4 regions of the Paenibacillus sp. GCM10027628 genome follow, and region 4 is predicted to be linked to each of the others. Evidence: riboswitches for the same ligand, from Rfam matches in the RefSeq annotation. Region 4 holds a riboswitch; each other region holds the start of a gene.

What was found. Region 4 has a riboswitch for cyclic di-GMP ahead of ACFQZT_RS16125 (EAL domain-containing protein). Riboswitches for the same ligand answer to the same signal wherever they lie in the genome.
Region 1: it holds a riboswitch for cyclic di-GMP, as region 4 does, so the genes downstream of both, ACFQZT_RS08135 (putative bifunctional diguanylate cyclase/phosphodiesterase) here and ACFQZT_RS16125 (EAL domain-containing protein) in region 4, are expected to answer to the same signal.
Region 2: it holds a riboswitch for cyclic di-GMP, as region 4 does, so the genes downstream of both, ACFQZT_RS22440 (GspE/PulE family protein) here and ACFQZT_RS16125 (EAL domain-containing protein) in region 4, are expected to answer to the same signal.
Region 3: it holds a riboswitch for cyclic di-GMP, as region 4 does, so the genes downstream of both, ACFQZT_RS01265 (putative motility protein) here and ACFQZT_RS16125 (EAL domain-containing protein) in region 4, are expected to answer to the same signal.

What each region holds. Positions count from the first base shown of each region.
Region 1 covers NZ_JBHTHA010000004.1:75,168-78,285, forward strand. The annotation lists gene ACFQZT_RS08135 (putative bifunctional diguanylate cyclase/phosphodiesterase) at 178-1,725, opposite strand; cyclic di-GMP riboswitch class I at 1,858-1,945, opposite strand; gene ilvA (threonine ammonia-lyase IlvA) at 2,017-3,118, opposite strand, start outside.
Region 2 covers NZ_JBHTHA010000035.1:12,635-15,752, reverse strand. The annotation lists gene ACFQZT_RS22450 (hypothetical protein) at 1-107, shown strand, start outside; gene ACFQZT_RS22445 (hypothetical protein) at 104-1,267, shown strand; cyclic di-GMP riboswitch class I at 1,477-1,572, shown strand; gene ACFQZT_RS22440 (GspE/PulE family protein) at 1,619-3,118, shown strand, end outside.
Region 3 covers NZ_JBHTHA010000002.1:1,326-4,443, forward strand. The annotation lists gene dapA (4-hydroxy-tetrahydrodipicolinate synthase) at 1-161, opposite strand, end outside; gene ACFQZT_RS01260 (LysR family transcriptional regulator) at 278-1,162, shown strand; gene ACFQZT_RS01265 (putative motility protein) at 1,211-1,420, opposite strand; cyclic di-GMP riboswitch class I at 1,441-1,527, opposite strand; gene pyrE (orotate phosphoribosyltransferase) at 1,619-2,260, opposite strand; gene pyrF (orotidine-5'-phosphate decarboxylase) at 2,496-3,118, opposite strand, start outside.
Region 4 covers NZ_JBHTHA010000017.1:121,296-124,413, forward strand. The annotation lists gene ACFQZT_RS16125 (EAL domain-containing protein) at 1-1,580, opposite strand, end outside; cyclic di-GMP riboswitch class I at 1,661-1,746, opposite strand; gene ACFQZT_RS16130 (C39 family peptidase) at 1,871-2,560, shown strand; gene ACFQZT_RS16135 (MFS transporter) at 2,667-3,118, opposite strand, start outside.

The DNA of each region.
Region 1 (3,118 bases), on a different contig from region 4:
ATTATGTAAGACCTTGCATGTACAATTGTAACATTAAAAGGCCTAGGAGAAAAGTAGGTTCCCCTAGGAATATCATAATTCGTGACGTCATACAAGCCGGCATATTTCGTTTGTCATTCTCAACAATATAGGTTCCAAGCACCAAGTATTTATTATACTACCTGTGGTCAATAAAATCTACGTGGCCACTTGGACGACATTTTCTTTCATTAGCTTTAGGAACTCCGTAGGATGTAAAGGTCCGCCGAACAGTTCCCCTTGTACTTCCGTGCACTGCAAATGCTGCAAATGCTCCAATTGCGCTTTCGTTTCAACACCTTTGGCGATCAGATTCAGCCCCAAACGATGGGCCATTCGAATAATGGCCGCAGCTAACGCCTGATTCTCGTCATCGTCGGGAAGATCCCTCACCAACGCGCTATCGAGCTTCACGCTGTCCATCGGCATTCCCTCCATACCGGAACGCGTAAACAATCCGATGCACAAATCGTCCATTGCAACGCGGACTCCCAGTGCTTTTAATTGCCTTAGCTTCTCCCCCGCCTCTTGAACGCTGGAAGTAGAAATACTTTCTGTCAGATCGATTTCAACACGTTTTGGGTCCATACCCGTTTCTTTCAAAATGGCATCCAGCTTATCGATAAGAAACGGATCTTCGAATTGAACAGAAGTGATGCCGACTGTCAATCGGAGCGGCGGATAGCCGGAATCCTGCCAGCTTCTCACCTGCATGCAGGCGTTGCGCAGCATCCAATGGCCTATAGGGATCATAAGGCCGGTTTCGTCAGCGATCTTTCTCCAATTCAGACCGTATACAGATTGAGGCCCCCCCTTGCTCCAAGAAAGTACGGCCTCCACGCCTTTTAGTTCTCTTGTTGCCAATTCATATTGAGGCTGATACCGCAATTCAAAATGTTCATGCTGCAGCGATAACCGCAGCTCTTTTTCCAAATATGCTTTGCCTGCCAGCATTGCATCGATATCTGAGGCGTAGAATTGGAAGTGATTGTGCCCCCGCTCCTTTGCCGCGTACATCGCTTCATCCGCCCGTTCCATGAGCTGCTCCGGCGTATCGCCGTCCATCGGATATAAGGCAATCCCCATACTCGCTGTCACCGATACAGGCGTACCCTCGAGAATAAAAGGCTCCTCCAACTCCGCTTGAATGCGGGCCGCTACAACTCTAACATCTTCGGGCTTCGCCATATATTCCAGCAAAATGGTGAATTCGTCCCCGCCTTGCCGAAACACCGTGTCAGCTCCCCGTAAGCAGCTTACCAAGCGCTGGCCCGCCTGCCGGATCAATTGATCGCCGCAAGCATGACCCAGAGTATCGTTCACGCCTTTGAAGCGGTCCATATCCAGGAACATCACCGCCACCAGCTGCTCGCGACGCTTTGCTTGCAGCAGTGCGCGTTCCAGACGATCCTGGAACAGCCGACGGTTCGGCAAGCCGGTCAAGGCGTCATGGTAGGCCATATGTGTCATTTCATTCATTTGCTCTTCAACCTGCTGCTTTGTTTTCAATAACAAACGCACGCGAAAAGCAATGAGCAAGCAAATGACGACTTGAACCGTTAGCGCGATCAGCACACGAGGTTGAAATGAAAATGAAGCGGCTGCAAGCAGATTAACCGTCAACAAACAGACGCTAAATAAGCCGATATATGCCCAAACATATACTTTCATATGCTGCGCCCATTTTGAAGACTTTATGCCCTTCATGCTTGGATCCTCCTAAATTTAGTAAAACTTTCTCGTAAGCATTGGCTGCGTTTTCAACAAGCCAAAATAAAAAGCTATTCCGAAGCGGAATAGCCGTTAGGTGTACTAGCTGCATAGGTAGAATTGTGACCTCTCGGCAGCCCAGCCATCATAGTTGCAAAGCAACGTTAGATCTGAGGCTTTGCGCCCTTATCTTTCGACAAGTTTGCCTTTTGAGAAATATGGATATGGAAATTTTTGTAGCTCATTTACTATAGCATATTCATAGGTGGTTGGCTAATAGATTCTAGTTTAAATCAACAAATTAAATAGCTTCGGATCCTTATTAATTTCGATGTAACCATAATCTTTTCGAGAGAGACGTTCGATCAGCCCGTCGTAGTCGTCCTTGTTTTTGAGCTCGATTCCGACCAGTGCCGGAGCGTCGTCCCGGTTATTTTTCTTCGTGTACTCGAATCGGGTGATATCGTCGGTCGGCCCCAACACTTCCTCGAGAAATTCACGCAAAGCCCCTGCCCGCTGAGGGAAATTGAGGATAAAATAGTGCTTCAACCCTTCATAGATAAGCGATCTCTCTTTGATCACCTGCATCCGCTCGATATCGTTGTTGCCGCCGCTAATGATGCAGACCACATTCTTGCCGCGTATTTGCTCCCGATAGGCATCCAGCGCCGCAACCGGCAAAGCGCCTGCAGGCTCGATGACGATGGCATTGTTGTTATACAGTTCAAGAATCGTGGTGCACTCCTTGCCGGAAGGAATGACTACAATATCCTCAAGCGCGTCTTTGCAAATGTCAAAAGTGAGCTGGCCCACTTGCTTCACAGCCGCACCGTCGACGAACTTGTCGATCGTGGACAATGTTACAACATGTCCCTGGCGAAGCGATTCGGACATGCTGTCGGCCCCCTCGGGCTCAGCGCCAACGATTCGCGTTTGCGGGGAAACGCTCTTTACAAACGTAGATACACCCGCTACCAGACCGCCGCCGCCAATCGTCGCGAAGATATAGTCCGGGCTCTCGGGCATTTGATTCATAATCTCAAGCCCTACGGTGCCTTGGCCGGCAATCGTGCGAACATCGTCAAACGGATGAATGAACACTTTGTTTTCCTTTTCGCAATAAGCTTTGGCTTGCGCCGAGGAGTCGTCGAACGTATCACCTGTCAGGATCACCTCGACAAACGAGCCTCCGAACAGCTTCACCTGGGATATTTTTTGACGGGGCGTCGTGGTCGGCATAAAAATTTTGCCCTCGATACCGAGCTGCTTACAGGAGTAAGCCACACCCTGCGCGTGATTCCCCGCGCTTGCGCAAACAACGCCCGCCTCGCGCTCTTCCGGAGATAAGCTTTGAATCACATTGTAAGCTCCGCGAATTTTAAAAGACCGT
Region 2 (3,118 bases), on a different contig from region 4:
ATTCCTTATCGGCAGTTGAGCTTGATGAAGTGAAACAGCAATTAGGCAAGCCTGATTTTACAGGAAGCTTCGGCCAGGTATGGGATTTATGGAGATTTTATAAATGAAAGCTCTCCAAACCATTTTTTTGCTTTTTGTCGTAAGCCGCTTGATCATGTTCGGTTTCTTGTCGATCGGCCAACCCGATCAGATTCATTATGCCGATAACCAGCTGCAAGTGGATAATCCTGTTTTAGACCGCTTTATACTCTACGATTCCTATAATTATGCGCAGATCGCTACGGAAGGATATACAGAGGACCGATTAACCGCCTTTTTTCCGCTTTTTCCACTTATTGTCCGAGGATTTACCGCTGTTACCGGGATGGATGTTTATTGGGCCGGCTTTGTTCTATCCAACTTCTTTTTTGTATGCTCCTTGTGGCTGCTGTATCAACTTATGACAAAGAAAGGGCTTAGTGAGAGAGTAAAGATTCTGACACTCTCTGTGCTCGTTTGCTTTCCATCCTCTTATTTTTTCAGTGCCTTCTATACGGAAAGTTTCTTTCTGTTTCTGGCATTGCTCGCTTTCCGATTCTGGGGAAATAAAAAAAGAGAAGCCGCCTACTTCATCGGAGGACTGGCCGCCCTCACCAGAATCGTTGGAGTATGGATTCCTCTGGCTTTTTTTGCGGAAAGATGGATCAGACGGAAATTGGACGTTAAGGACTTTATCTGGGCGGCCTTGAGCAGTTTGATGTTTGCCGTCTATCCGGTTTATCTTTGGCTGACTAAAGGAGAGCCTTTGTTGTTTTTAAAAGTAATGGCTCCTGATTACGGACGTTATTCAGCTATTCCCTTTTCTCCTATTTATCAGGATATTGTAACTTCAATTCAAACAGGCAGGATTGAACCTATTATCATATTTCATATGCTATTGTTTTTGATCTTTATCAGCTATATGATTTCAACAATTCGGCAGCATAACGTTGTACCTTGGTCCGAGGTTATTTACACGTTCGGTTTAGTGCTGATGCCGCTATCTTCGACTTTGAACCGGGCAGTTCAGATCTCATCCCATGGATTTATGCGATATTTTTTAGCCATCTTCCCCCTTTTTATTTTCCTTGGGAAACATGTAGACCAAGTTTTGATACGCGCAGATAAGAATTCTGGTCATGCTCAATTCATCGTTTGGAAATCGGTTATCTATTTTGCTCTGTTCATTTGGGTATCCGTCTCTCTTTATGTTTGGTTAGTTTTGCGGTTTAAAGGGTTTGTTGCGTAATACGAAATGAATTTCTATTTCAAGCCCCTACTCTTGACCTACTCCGCTAGATGTATTACGACATATTTTTACACGGACACAACCGTAAATACCTAGGAAACAGGCAGTGCAAAATGATTAATTTGCGCTATCCCAAACTTGTGGCCGATTCTGTAGAATCGTAGTATATGAAGTTAACTTTTGTCTAAAATCGTCAATGAAGCCAATGGAACGAACAACGGCAAACCCGTTCGAAAGTCGGGGACGCAAAGCCACGGGTCTACACCATCTCGATCAAGCGATGGTACGATAGCCGGGTTGCTCAAAGCCAGTTGGCTTTTTGCTGTTCCAGGATGGCGAAAGGAGGTCCTTATGCGCGCTGGTGAACTTCTGGTCATGAATGGTCTGATAACGGAAGAGCAGCTCGGGCAAGCGCTCAAGGCACAGGCCCATACAACGAAAAAAATCGGGGAAATTTTAATCGAGCACGGGTTCATTAACGAACGGCAGCTGGTTGAAGTGTTGGAGTTTCAGTTGGGTATACCGGCCGTGAATTTAACGGATATCCACTACGATCTGGATGCCGTTAAGCTTGTCGATGAATCGATTGCTCGAAAGTACGGTCTGATCCCCATCGAGTGTAAAAACGGAAAACTTAAAATCGCCATGGCTGACCCGCTAAATGAAGGGGCGATTCAAGAAATTCAAATCCAAACCGGAATGATCGTTCAGCCATTTCTAGCTGCCCGCACTGAGGTAGAGGAAGGGATTATCCGGCAATACGGGCTGGCGGAAACGGTTCAAGTGCTGACCGTAATCCTAGGTTCAGCGATGGAGCAGAAGGCTGGCAGCATTCACCTCGATCCGCAGGAACAGGGGCTCATTGTGAAGTACCGGATCGGGGCCGAGCTGAAGACGCAGAGGACCATTCCTTCCGCCATGCGGGAGGCGCTGATCAACCGGATTAAGTACCAAGCCGGGTTAGATCCCGCCCAGCGTAGGCTGCCGCAGGAAGGCCATTTGGAAAGCAACATCCGCGGTGTTGCCGTGGAATGCCGCGTTTCCACTATGCCGACTATAAATGGTGAAAGTATTGTCATCCGGATCATGGACCCCTCGGCGAAACGGTTGAAGTTGACGGATCTTGCCCTCAGGGAAGACCATGCACAGCAGTTCGAACGTGTGCTTCGTCGTCCGGGCGGCGGGCTTGTCCTTATATCCGGGCCGTGCGGTAGCGGGAAAACGACTACGTTGTATGCGGCGTTGCATCATCTGATTAGGGAAGAACAGCGGATTGTGACTATAGAAGATCCCATGGAGCGTAGAATCTTGGGCACGACGCAGGTGGAGGTCAACGAACGGATCGGATTGACATTTGCCTCCGCATTACGGTCGGTGCTGCAGCAGGACCCGAATATCTTAATGATCGGAGACATCCGGGACGCGGAAACGGCCGAGATCGCTGTGCGTGCGGCGCTGTGCGGACGATTGGTGCTCGGGGCCGTACATGGCAGCCATGCGCTTCAAACGATCGACCGGCTGCGGGGCTGGGGCATTGACACGTACCGGTTGGCGTCATCTTTATCCTGCATCGTTTCCCAACGATTGGTACCGCGGATTTGCCACCAATGCCGCCAATCCGTAGCGGCTACCGATGAGGAAATTCGGCTATTTGAAGCCCATAGCTTGCTTGAAGATAATGACTCGAAGCAGTCCAAGGGGAATTTCCGTATGTTCGCGAAGGCGAAAATCGATGGGAAAATAACGGTGACCCGGGGTGCCGGATGCCGGTTATGCGACCAAACAGGGTTACAAGATTTTATTGCCATTCATGAGGTATTGGAAGTGAACGAGCCCCTGCGTCAGTTACTG
Region 3 (3,118 bases), on a different contig from region 4:
CCAGTAGTACCATTAATAACTAGACCGTCCACTTCGTCTTGAAACAATTGATAAGCCAGCTTGTAAAAGGAACCGGCATCCACCTCATACGCCTCATCAAAAGGTGTGATGATCGGCACATATACCCCTTGAAGGTCATTTTCTCTCAACAAATAAACCATCTCCCCTACCAGCCAAAATTTGTCCTTACTCACACTCTATCATGGAACTTATCATCACAGTTAGCTATAATAAATGATAACGGTCATCAAAAATATTGATAGTGCGAGGACACCAAATGGATCTTACGTATTTCCGAACGTTTCGGGAAGTCGCCAAGCGAAAAAGCTTTACCCGCGCAGCGGAAGAATTAGGTTATGCGCAATCCAGCGTCACGATGCAGATTCAAAAGCTGGAACGCGAATACGGCGTCCCTCTTTTCGAAAGATTTGGACGTCAGCTTCGGTTAACACATCCTGGAGAAAGCTTGTTGAAACTGGCCGTGCAAATGCTGGAGCTTTATGATCAGTCCAAAGAAATGATCGCCCATCAGGTTAGCGGCACGCTTACGATCGGTACGATAGATTCCCTCGCTGCGTACTACTTGCCGCCTTATTTACAACAGATCAGACAGCACTTTCCCAACCTCAATATCCAGCTTCTACCCGACAATGAATCCTCCTTATTAGCAAAGGTAAAAGAAGGCGATTACGACATCGGCCTATTACTCGACCGTTATCCGGCAGATTCTTTTCTTCACTGCATTCAAATCAGGGATGAGCCGCTGGTGTTCGTAGGCCCCAAAGATCACCCTCTGGTGCATGCAGCAGGCGTGCAGTTAAGTGACTTCCAGCATACGGAATTCATCGTCACGGAAGGCAGCTGCATCTATCGGAATATGTTTGAAAAATTGCTCAAAGACAACGCCGTTCCCTTTCGAATCGGTTTCGAACTTGGCAACTTGGAAACGATCAAACACTGCGTCATGACAGGACTTGGTATTGCTCTACTTCCCCGTATCGCCGTCGAAACAGAGCTGGAACTTGGCAAACTTGCAATTATTCCTTTTAGCCACCCGGCGCTGCGCTTCGATCTCCAACTCCTGCTACACCCCAAAAAGTGGATGTCACAACCGCTGCAATCATTCATCGCTATGCTGACAAACAGCGAAATCAGACAATAAAAAAGAAGCTCGCCTTTTCGAAAAGGTGGAGCTTCTTTTTCTCATTCGTTATATGCGGATGTCAAGATTTTTCCCTAAATGCGGTGCTGCCGATAACGCTGCCGCGTTCACTTGCTGCTGGGATTTGGTAAAATCCTGCATCAACGTGCTGGCCGCTGCTTCTTGCATGTCGCTCGCCTTGCTAAACAGCTGCAGTCCGACTGCTTGCTGCAAAGCATCGCCGCTGTTTATCGCGGATAATGCAGCATTTACATTCACGAGCACTCCTCCTCTCACCGTTCGGTAGCTGGCAAGCGTACGGCCGTAGCCGATTAGCCCCTGTAGCTTTGCGTCTGTCGCTTTCGCGTCATTTGCCTTTTCGCAGATGCTAGGCAGTACCTAAGCACTCTTTTAGTATAGGGATGACAGCCTATTTCGTCAATATTTGACACAGGCTATAGATCCATTTAACGCTGCTTACGCACCGAATTCAGATGGATTCGCTCTCCAAGAATGGAGGAGATCGAGATCCTCTTCCTTGATCTTGCCTTTTTCCAGAGCAACTTCAAGCAACTTGGAGTAGTTGGATAGCGTATGGAGCGGCATGTCCGCCGCTTCAAAAGCTTGTGTAGCCTTGTCAAGCTGATAGGAGAAAATCGCAAGTACGCCCAGAGCGACTGCCCCCGCTTCCTTCACGGCCAATGCCGCTTTCAAAGAAGATCCGCCAGTAGAGATCAGGTCTTCGATGACGATAACCTTTTGACCTGGCTTGACCGTCCCTTCGATCAGGTTCTCTTTGCCGTGACCTTTGGCTTTATCGCGAATGTAGATCATGGGTAGGCCTAGCTTCTGTGCAACCCAGGCTGCATGTGGAATCCCGGCTGTCGCTGTGCCAGCGACAACTTCCGCTTCCGGGAACTTTTCTTTGATTAAAGCAGCAAAGCCGTCGGCAATAGCCTCACGAATCGCCGGGTGCGACATCGTCAGTCGATTATCGCAGTAAATCGGCGATTTCAGACCGGATGTCCAAGTGAACGGTTGGTGCGGGCGTAGCGATACCGCCTCGATTTCTAGTAAAGATGCTGCGATGTGCTGTGCGATCGTTTCAAGCTGGCTCATGATTAATGACACCGTTCCTTCCTTGTTTTCAGCCTCTGGTTTACGTTGCGCCCATGAAATCAAGCGCTAAATTTACTCACACTCAAATCCTGAGTGCGAGATTAAACTGCAGGTTTCAGAAACGGACAAATTAGCGGCAGTTTTTTCCTGTAAAAGCGCATAAAAAGAGGGAAGGCCCCATTTAGAAGGAGAAATTCCTTCTAAATGGTATTTGGAAGCCTTCACCCGTGAAGTTTTATAAAATCGAATCGATGATCGATTCGATCGCCGCTCTCGGATCGGCTGCCCCAGTAATCGGGCGGCCGATCACGACGTAGTCCGTGCCCTGCGCGAACGCCTCAGCCGGCGTCATGACGCGCGACTGATCGCCCGCGTCGGCGCCCGCAGGGCGAATGCCCGGCGTAACGGTGACGAACGCGCCACCGCACGCCGCCTTGATCTGCGTCACCTCAAGCGGTGACGCGACAACCCCGTTGAGCCCCGCGGCATGCGCGAGCTGGGCGTAACGAATGACGGCCTGCTCGACCGATCCGGTCAGGCCGATCTCGTCGTTCAGCACCTGCTGGCTGGTGCTGGTAAGCTGCGTGACGCCGATGACGATCGGGCGTCTTGCTCCAGGGGCGAGCGCCTTGTCGACGCCCTCCATGGCCGATTCCATCATCTGCTTGCCTCCGGCAGCATGGACGTTGAACAAATCAACCCCAAGGCGAGTCACGCTCTCTGAGCCGCCTCGCACTGTGTTGGGGATGTCATGCATCTTGACATCCAGGAACACCTTGTAGCCGCGGTCCTTAAGGCTGGCTACAAAACCCGGACCTGCAGCATAAAACAGCTGCATGCCCACTTTCATATAGCAGG
Region 4 (3,118 bases):
ATAGATGCATCTTGTTTCACATTTTGATTGGATTTCTCATAGACAACGATCTGATTCATCCCTTGCTTTTTCGCCTGATACATAGCCAATTCGGCAGCCTGCTGAAGTTCCTCTGCCTGCAATCCATGTTCCGGATACGTGCAAATGCCCACACTGGCTGAGATCATGGGTTCTTCCAAGTTAGTGATTAGATAACCGGCCAACGTGGCAAGTGAATATGTTTCAACGATATCTGGCAATATCAAAGCAAATTCATCACAGCCCGACCTCGTTATAAGTGCGCTTTCCGGTGCATACTTCCTTAGCCGATCAGCTATATGCTGCAGCTTCCTATTTCCCGCATCAGGTTCCGTTATGTCATTCGTGGGATTGCAATCCTCCACCTTTACCAGCATAATGGCAAAAGGGGGCGGATCCCCCTGTGTGAGTAAGGTATTCATTTGATTTATATACTGCAAGCGGTTCCCGATGCCTGTTACGGTATCGAAATAGGCAAGGATGCTTACTCTTTCTTCCGCCGCTTTTTTTTGAGTGGTATCGGTCAGCACGATATAGTACAACAGATCGCCTTGGGATTCCATATGCTGGATTTCTACCTTTACATGCTTAACCTTCCCGCTGCTAGTTACAAGGGCATATTTCCCTTGAAGAACCCATTGCGTTATTTCGTTACAAAATAGACCCGTTGCCGAGTTCCCTGCTTCGGCCGCCAGAATTTGTTCGATATGCAGCCCCAGCAATTCGCTCGGCGATCGTTCCAAGAGCTGCGCCGCTTGCGGATTCAAATCTTTGATCATGCCGTCCTGATTAATCACAAGAATGGACAAGGGCGATAAATCGTAAAGCTGCTGATAGTTGCGGTCAATGGATGGCAAAAAGTCATACTTGGTCATCGCCTTCTTTAGAAACCAGGCAAACCAAAGAAAAGAGAATAAGCCCAAGTCCGGATAGTGAACATATGCCGGTAAAAAGGGAAGTCGTTGATAAAAGAAAAAAAGCAGCTGCCAGATGTTAGCCGCCAGTGACCCTAGAAAAATCGTGCGGATTTGCTTTCTTTTCAAATTCAAATCGTATGTTTTCACATAGTGAAAACCGGCAGCAACCAGCAATAGGCCGGTCACCGTTGTATATAAGCTGCTTCCAAGCATTATCAGTTCGAGTGCCTTGCTATTCCTCTCATACTTCCAAGTAACGCTCTCGATGATCTCAACCGATATCCAGGATAAAGGAAAGAAAAGCATGCTTCCTAAAGCCACGGGTCCGTAACAAATCACAAGCAGCAGCCATTTGGGCAGGGACTGGAACCTCCCCGTCATTCTTATACAAAAATGAAGCGCCACTGACATTAGTATAAAAGCCGGAAAATAGTAAAGCCAAAGGATGACCCGGCTCTCGTACACCGGAGGAACGATACGTACCACGAAATTGCTTACAATCAGAACCACAGTCAGCACGAAAAAAGTAGAAGCGATTTTATTCAAACCGCCGTAGGGATTTCTTTGATATACCTCTACCGCCATATGCAACAACAAAACAATAGGAATGATATAGAGCACGATTGACGTTGCAAAAGTTATCATGTTGCTGCACCTCGAGTGTTGGTAGGCCATCCATAAGAAGAAAAAAAGAAACCTTGCTTAAGGTTTCTTAATCGACCTAAAGCGGAAACTGGCTGGCATACGAGTGAATCGTGTAGCCCCTCTAGTTTTGCGTCCTTGACTTTCGTCAAGTTTGCCTTTATCTCTTTATGGAAGTAATATATGTAACAACGATGTTTATATAGGACTTTTTACCTACATAATTTATATCATGCCAAGTTTGATAGCGTCAACTACTATAATAGTAAAAATCATAGATGGGGGCGAAACGCGTGAAAGGGAAATTCACCTCAATTTTGATTATCTTTGCTGTTTTATTTCTGACTCAGCCAAATATGACTTATTCCGATGAAGATCCCCATCACTATCAAATTCCTGACGTGGCGGCTCTCTCTCAACTTCCCGAATTGCCGAACGGCTGCGAGGCCGTAGCCGCTACCATGCTGCTGAATTGGGCCGGAGTTACCGTTACTAAAGAGGAAGTGGCCAAAGCGCTGCCCAAAGGTGAGCTTCCCCAGGTCAACGATGACGGCGCTTGGGTAGGGGCGAATCCTGAACAGGTATTCGTTGGCGATCCGTTCGGGGTAGGTTTTGGGATCTACCATAAACCAGTCGCCGATACACTGAATCATTACCTGCCTGGGCAAATCAAGGACATCACAGGCTCGTCGCTGGACGATTTGCTTGAAACCGTGAAGTCGGGGCGACCTGTCATGGTATGGGCTACCGAACATATGGATTCCCCCTTTTTGGAGGATGAATGGCAGGATGCCGATGGCACTCTGATCGATTGGTACGATCCGGAACACGCCCTGCTCCTGACAGGGTGGGACGATGATCACGCCTACCTGAACGATCCGATGACAGGCGAGCAAGAAACGTACAACCTCTGGGGCTTTAAGACGGTATGGGAGGCCATGGGTTCGCAAGCCATTACTGTTACAGAAAATTATCATCCATAAAATGAAGTAAAGCCCCCGCAGCATTGCTGTTATGAGCAATGGCGCAAGGGGCTTTTTTGAGTATGAGTTGAGGTGACTTATTCGCTCCGTCTCCGGGAGGGGAAGATTAGACCGTATGCGGGACCGTACTTTCTTCCTTTGGCTGTGCGTCTGCGCCTTGAACAGGCGCCACGAAGCGGAGCGGACCCGCTATGAAAGCGGCTGATAAGCCAATCACTCCGAACACGATGCAAAGGATGAAGCCATGATTAATGGCCGTTCCAAGAGTGTCTCGCATAAAATCCAATGTATCTTTAGGCAGCTGCGCGCCGGCGCGGATTAATTGATCCGGATTCCCCAGGGTCGCCAACTGATCAAGCGGCATATGATGATCTTCAGCACCGGATTGGATCAGGCTCTTGTAGTTGTTGTTCACAACAGTTGCCATTATTGAAGCCCCGAGCACCCCGCCAATACTGCGCCAGAAGCCGACAATGGAGGAGCTAACCCCGATGTATTTACGATCTACACTAATCGCAACCGCATTTTGTGCAACGCTCATGAGCGGTCCGATGGCGA